DNA from 2 places in the Sedimentimonas flavescens genome. Region 1 is predicted to be linked to the other one. Evidence: riboswitches for the same ligand, from Rfam matches in the RefSeq annotation. Region 1 holds a riboswitch; the other holds the start of a gene.
The links. A riboswitch is a leader RNA that binds a small molecule or an ion and turns the genes downstream of it on or off. The one in region 1 is predicted to bind cobalamin.
Positions count from the first base shown of each region.

Region 2: another riboswitch for cobalamin. It lies ahead of bluB (5,6-dimethylbenzimidazole synthase); the one in region 1 lies ahead of N3C64_RS07860 (DUF1636 family protein).

Region 1 covers NZ_JAOALJ010000003.1:264,291-267,690, reverse strand. The annotation lists gene cobN (cobaltochelatase subunit CobN) at 1-331, opposite strand, end outside; gene cobW (cobalamin biosynthesis protein CobW) at 331-1,377, opposite strand; gene N3C64_RS07860 (DUF1636 family protein) at 1,381-1,794, opposite strand; cobalamin riboswitch at 1,885-2,114, opposite strand; gene cobO (cob(I)yrinic acid a,c-diamide adenosyltransferase) at 2,154-2,780, shown strand; gene N3C64_RS07850 (cobyric acid synthase) at 3,045-3,400, shown strand, end outside.
Region 2 covers NZ_JAOALJ010000001.1:182,813-186,212, reverse strand. The annotation lists gene thiC (phosphomethylpyrimidine synthase ThiC) at 1-1,101, opposite strand, end outside; cobalamin riboswitch at 1,404-1,583, shown strand; gene bluB (5,6-dimethylbenzimidazole synthase) at 1,632-2,351, shown strand; gene N3C64_RS00870 (phasin family protein) at 2,536-2,907, shown strand; gene N3C64_RS00865 (PHA/PHB synthase family protein) at 3,129-3,400, shown strand, end outside.

The DNA.
Region 1 (3,400 bases):
GCGCGATCCCGCGCCGCCGCGCGAGATCCTGAATCGAGGCGATGCCGTAGGGCCAATAAGGCTCGCCCCCGATCAGGCGGATCAGGATCGCCTTGGCGCCTTCCAGCGTTTGTTCAACATAGGTATCGACCGAGATCGGATGCTTGAGCGCCACGATATTGGCCAGCCGAAGCGTCGGCAGCCCGCCCGACGCGCGATGCCAGCCCGCCGAGAAAGCGCCGAGATCGGAATCCGAGAGGGACAGCACGACCATCTCTGCGGGCGTCTGCCCCAGATCGGTCGGCGTCTCGGTTTCCTCGAGCCCGTGGCTTTCGCGGAAGACGACATGCATCAGGCGGCAGCACCTTCCATCAGCACGGCGCGGATCGCGTCTTCGTTCACATCGTCATGCTCGGCGATGACAACAAGCGCGGTGCGGCGAGTGTCAGCGCCCCAGGGGCGGTCGAACTGGTGGCGCACGCGCTCGCCCACGGCCTGCACCAGCAGACGCATCGGCTTGCCCGACACGGCGACATGGCCCTTGACGCGCAGGATGTTCTGCTCCCGCGCGAGGCGTTCAATCGCGGCAACGAGGCGCGCGGGATCGGCTACCTCAGGCAGCTCGATCACGACCGTGTCGAAATCGTCATGCTCGTGGTCGCCATGGTCATCGTGATGCGAGGGGCGCGCGGCCAGATCGTCTTCGGCGGCGGCGCCAAGACCCAGGATCACCTTGGGGTCGATCACGCCCTCGGTCAGCGGCAGGATCGGAAGCTTGCGCGGCGCCTCGGCCTCGATCACCGCGCGCGCGGCGCTTAGGCCCGCTTCACCGGCAAGGTCGGCCTTGGACAGCAGCACGATGTCCGCACAGGCGATCTGGTCTTCGAACACCTCGGACAGCGGCGTTTCATGGTCGATGGAGTCGTCGGCCTCGCGCTGCGCGTTCACCGCCTCGACATCGGGGGCGAAGCGGCCCGCGGCGACAGCCTCGGCATCGGCCAGCGCGATCACGCCATCGACCGTGATGCGCGAGCGGATCGCGGGCCAGTCGAAGGCTTTGAGCAGCGGTTTGGGCAGCGCAAGACCCGAGGTCTCGATCAGGATGTGATCGGGGCGGGTCGGGCGCGCCATCAGCGCCTCGATGGTGGGGATGAAGTCATCGGCGACGGTGCAGCAGATGCAGCCATTGGCCAGCTCGACGATGTTCTCGTCGGGGCAGTTCTCATCGGCACACTGGCGCAGGATCTCACCATCGACGCCGACGGTGCCAAACTCGTTGACCAGCACGGCCAGCTTCTTGCCCTGCGGATTGGCCATCAGGTGGCGGATCAGCGTCGTCTTGCCCGCGCCGAGAAAGCCGGTGATCACGGTCACGGGGATTTTGGTCAGGTCGGTCATTGCTCACTCCTGCGGGGGAATACGGGCAAGGCTTTGCTTGCGGAAAATCACGGGGCGCTCGCGCCACGGCACAAGGCCGTCTTCGCTGGCGGCATAGGCGGCTGCGCCTTCAAGGATGTCGGCGGCATCGGCCGAGGTCATGCGGCCATAGACATAGGTCCATTTGCCCGGCGCGCTGAGCGCGACCGAGCAGCCATTGGAACAGGCCGAGAGGCATTCGACGGGTCGTATCTCGACGCCTGCGGGCGCGCCGCGACGTTCCAGAGCGCGGTACAGCATGGCACCCGCGCGCTCATCGCTCGCGACGTTCAGCGGACAACCCGCGCAACTGCCGTTTACGACCCGATCGTTCGGGCAGCCATCGCAAACCGTCTCCGAGGCGCGGCAGGTCGTACAGACATGTAGAATGGCGCTCATCGAGGCCCCTTTCGTGCGGCGACCGGGGCGCTATCCAGAGGCGCGCCCGATCGAGGGCCGCCTGCCGGTTGCGGAACACCCCGTCCGCCCGTTCATTTCCTCGCGCGGGCAGGTCTCCCGGCTTGCGGATCCCGGGCCCCCGAGGTGGGTAGGCCCATCGGTTGGCCCACCTTCCCGGCATCTGCCAGTGGTCGGGCCGACCTCTCCGGTCACGGTCGCGGGGGCGGCTGCGCTTCGGGTTTGGACGTCTCTCGGTCGCAAACCTTGTCGCATTCCCTCTTCACCTGTCATAGGACAGGACCAGCGCGCCCTTTCCCTGAGACAGGCGCCCCCCTTTGTCAAGAACGAGGACCGCCGCAATGACCACTGAAAGCGACGACCGTAAGGATTCCGACCGCCACGCCACCAAGATGGCAAAGAAGAAGGCCGCGCGGGACAAGATCATGGCAACGAAATCGGGCGAGAAGGGCCTGATCATCGTCCATACCGGGTCAGGCAAGGGTAAGTCCTCCTCGGGATTCGGCATGATTCTGCGCTGCATCGCGCACGGCATGCCGTGCGCCGTCGTGCAGTTCATCAAGGGCGCCTGGGATACGGGCGAGCGCCGGCTTCTGACCGAGAATTTCGGCGATCTTTGCCAGTTCCACGCGATGGGCGAGGGCTTCACTTGGGAAACCCAGGATCGCGAACGCGACATCGCCGCCGCCCGTGCGGGGTGGGAAAAGGCCAAGGAGCTGATCCGCAACCCCGAGATCCGCATGGTCTTGCTTGATGAGATCAACATCGCGCTGCGCTACGATTACCTCGACCTGAACGAAGTACTGGAGTTCCTGCGTAACGAGAAACCCGCCCTGACTCATGTCGTTCTGACCGGCCGCAATGCCGCCGAGGGTCTGATCGAAGCGGCCGACCTGGTGACCGAGATGACACTGGTCAAGCACCCGTTCCGCTCAGGCGTAAAGGGCCAACCGGGCGTCGAGTTCTAACAAAGGCCGGACCGGGGGCCAGCCCCCGGACCCCCGAGGTATTTCGACCAAGAAGAACGGAAAGGGTTTCTTAACCGTGATCAGCCAAGATGGTTTTGCGGTACAGGGAGAGGTCCCGATGACCGCCCAAGGAGAAAGCGCCGCGCCTCCCCCGCTTCGGCGGCCCGAGGTGCGGCGCCCAAATCTTCTCCCTTTCTTCTTGGCTGAAAATACCTCCGCCGGAGGCATCCGCAGTTTCAAACCGCGCAGCATCGGGAGGGTTTGATGACGGCGATCATGATCCAGGGTGCAGGTTCAAACGTGGGCAAGTCGATGCTGGTGGCGGGGCTGTGCCGCGCAGCATTGCGGCGCGGGCTGAGTGTTGCGCCGTTCAAGCCGCAGAACATGTCAAATAACGCAGCGGTGACGGCGGACGGCGGCGAGATCGGGCGGGCGCAGGCCTTGCAGGCGCTGGCCTCTCGGCTTGAGCCTATCACCGATATGAACCCGATCCTGCTGAAGCCCGAAACCGATGTCGGGGCGCAGGTCGTGGTGCAGGGTAAGCGGGTCGCGACTGTCAAGGCGCGCGACTATGCGGCGCTCAAGCCTCAGTTGATGGGTGCGGTGCTGGAAAGTTTCAA
Region 2 (3,400 bases), on a different contig from region 1:
GCCGGGGCGCAGCCCGTCACCGAGCGAGAAGGAGACATCATAGGCCCGCATGATGTCGCAGATCTCGTCGAAATGCTCGTAGAGGAAGCTTTCGCGGTGATGATGCAGGCACCACTTGGCCATGATCGAGCCGCCGCGCGAGACGATGCCGGTCACGCGCTTGACCGTCATCGGGATCATGTGCAGGCGCACGCCCGCGTGGATGGTGAAATAATCCACGCCCTGCTCGGCCTGCTCGATCAGCGTGTCGCGGAAAATCTCCCAGGTCAGGTCTTCGGCCACGCCGCCGACCTTCTCAAGCGCCTGGTAAAGCGGCACGGTCCCGATCGGCACGGGGGCGTTGCGGATGATCCATTCGCGGATGTTGTGGATGTTGCGGCCCGTCGAAAGGTCCATCACCGTGTCGGCGCCCCAGCGAATTGCCCAGACCATCTTCTCGACCTCCTCCTCCATCGAGGAGGTCACGGCCGAGTTGCCGATATTGGCGTTGATCTTCACCAGGAAGTTGCGGCCGATGATCATCGGCTCCAGCTCGGGGTGGTTGATGTTGGCGGGGATGATGGCGCGGCCTGCCGCGATTTCCTGACGCACGAATTCGGGCGTCACGAGGTCGGGGATCGCGGCGCCGAAGTCCTCGCCGTCGCGGGCCTCGGCCCAGGCTTCGGTGCGACCGAGGTTCTCGCGGATGGCGACATATTCCATCTCGGGGGTGATGATGCCGGCTTTCGCATAGGCCATCTGCGTCACGGCGCGGCTGCCGGTGGCGCGGAAGGGGCGGCGCAGCTTCGGGAATTCCGGCACGAGGCGGTCGCCCTCGGCAAAGCCGTTATCGGCCGAGGTGACAGCGCGTCCCTCGTATTCCTCGATGTCACCGCGTGCGCGCAGCCAGTCTCCGCGCGTTCCGGCAAGGCCCTGGCGGATGTCGGTGCTGGCCGCCGGGTCGGTGTAAGGGCCCGAACTGTCATAGACGCTGACCGGCGTCTCGTTCGAAACGTGGATCGAGCGCATCGGCACCGCGATCTGGTGCAACTGGCCGGGGATGAAAACCTTGCACGACGCGGGCAGGGCACCGGTGGTGATCCGGGGGGTGGGCTTGTTCATAGTTGGTCTCCTCTTGCGATGAGACCCAAGCAACACGTGAGGCAAGAAGGGGCCGCTGGCCCCAAGCGAAAGGGCCGCTACGGCCCGAAAGGACCGCCCCAGTCATATGTCGGGAGGGCGCCCTTCGGTCTTCCTACGCCAGTATCAACTGGGTCAGGTTCAAAGGGTCGCTTCACCGGGGTTTCCCCCTGTCAGCCTCTCAGTCCCCTAGGCGGGACTCCCCTGACGTGGGGCGGAAGATGACGCAGGGGCGGGGGCACTGTCAATGGGAGTTGTGCGGCTTGCGGCGGCGGGCGTGTTTGGCTAGCTTGCGCGGGTCTGGTGCCCGGCTGCGGTCGGGATAATCGGGAACGCGGTGCAACTCCGCGACGTGCCCAACGCTGTAAGGTGGATGGTGCAGCTGGAGCCACTGGCCAAGGCCGGGAAGGCGCTGCACCGCGCGAAGCCGAAGTCAGAAGACCGGCCGGACAGGATAGGCCCCCTCGCGCGGACGGCGGGGGCGGCCATGGTTGCCAGACAGGGGATGTGTCATGCCGCAATCCGTTCACCTCGTGCCCGCGGGGCCTTTTTCAGACGCCGAGCGCGATGCGGTCTATCGTGCGATTCACACGCGGCGCGATGTGCGCAGCCAGTTCCAACCCGACCCGATCGCGCCCGAGGTGCTGGAGCGCCTCTTGTTGGCAGCGCATCACGCGCCCTCGGTGGGCTTCATGCAGCCCTGGAACTTTCTGCTGCTGAGCGATCCCGCGACCAAGGCGCGGGTTAAACAGGCTTTTTCGCGCGCCAATGACGAGGCCGCCGCGATGTTCGGCGATGCGCGCAAGGCGCTTTATTCGGCGATCAAGCTGGAGGGGATTACCGATGCCCCGGTAAACCTGTGTATCACCTGCGACCGCGAGCGGGGTGGGCCGGTCGTGCTGGGGCGGACTCACAACCGCGACACGGATCTGTATTCGACGGTCTGCGCGGTGCAGAACCTCTGGCTTGCCGCCCGCGCCGAGGGCATTGGCGTTGGCTGGGTCAGCATCTTCAATGACGCCGACCTGCGCGAGATCCTCGGGCTGCCCGAGCATGTGGTGCCGGTGGCCTATCTGTGCCTCGGGCATGTGCGCGAACTGCATTCGGAACCTGAGTTGCAGCAACGCGGATGGGCGCAGCGGATGCCGTTGGAAGAGCTGATCTTTCACAATGCTTGGGGTCAGCGCGAGAGCGGGGAATCGTCCGACTTACGCGAAATCCCGTCGCTCTGATCTGCGCTTTATGCTGCGTCTGCAAAATGCCCGAAAAATGTTCTAAAAAGAGATCTGCGGCTAATAATTTAACGTGACTTTTACAATGCGCGTTAATCTTGGCAGGTATTGCGGCAGATCAATTTCTGCGTGTGCGAAGAATGATAGACTCCTTGAGCTTGGCTGAGACTGAAGGAGGACAGACATGGCAAGTAAGAAACAGAACCCGTTCGGCGTGATGGCCGGTTGTATGCCGACCCCGTCGGTTGATATGTCGATGTTCCTGCGCCCGCAGGCCCGGATGGCCGAGGCGCTGCTCAAGCAGAACATCGAGACGCTCGACTTCCTGAAAACCCGTTTCGAGCGGGACCGCAGCATGCTGGCCGACCTGGCCGATGCGAAGGATCCGAACGAAGCGATGGCGCTCTGGACGACCTTCTGGCAACGGATGCTGAGCGATTATTCGACCGAAACGAACAAGCTTGCCGCGTCGGTGACGGAAATCGCCGAGCAAGCGGTGCGTACCGCGACCGAGGAAGGCAACGCCATCATTTCGGCGACGGGCAAGAAAGACTGACGAAGGACGGGCGGATGGGCCGCCCGCCGTAACTAGGTTGAGAGATGACGACATCTGCTCCGAAGGCGCGCCGGTCGCGCGTCAAGGCTGAGGCGGCCGTGGAATCGGCCGCCCAAGCTATCTCTGGGACTGTGGTTGCCGAAAGGCCCGAAGCGCTTGCGCCCAAGGCAGACAAGGCAGAGCCTATCCCGAATCTTCCGGCTCGGCTGGCCGAGGTCCTGTTGACCGACACGCCCGAAAAGCTGGCCGCTGAAGAGGCATTCGTCAGACTCGACCGTTTGGTCCATGCGCAGTTCGGCAAGCTCGGAGCGAGCATCTCGCCGATCTCGCTGGCGCTCGCCTGGGGCGATTGGGCGGCGCATCTGGCAATCAGCCCCGGCAAGCGGGCTGAGTTGGTCTGGAAATCGGCGCGCAAGGCGCAGCGTCTGGCGGCCGAGATCCTGTGTCAGGCGGCCGGTGGCAACGGCGAGGTCTGCGTTGAGCCGCTCAAGCA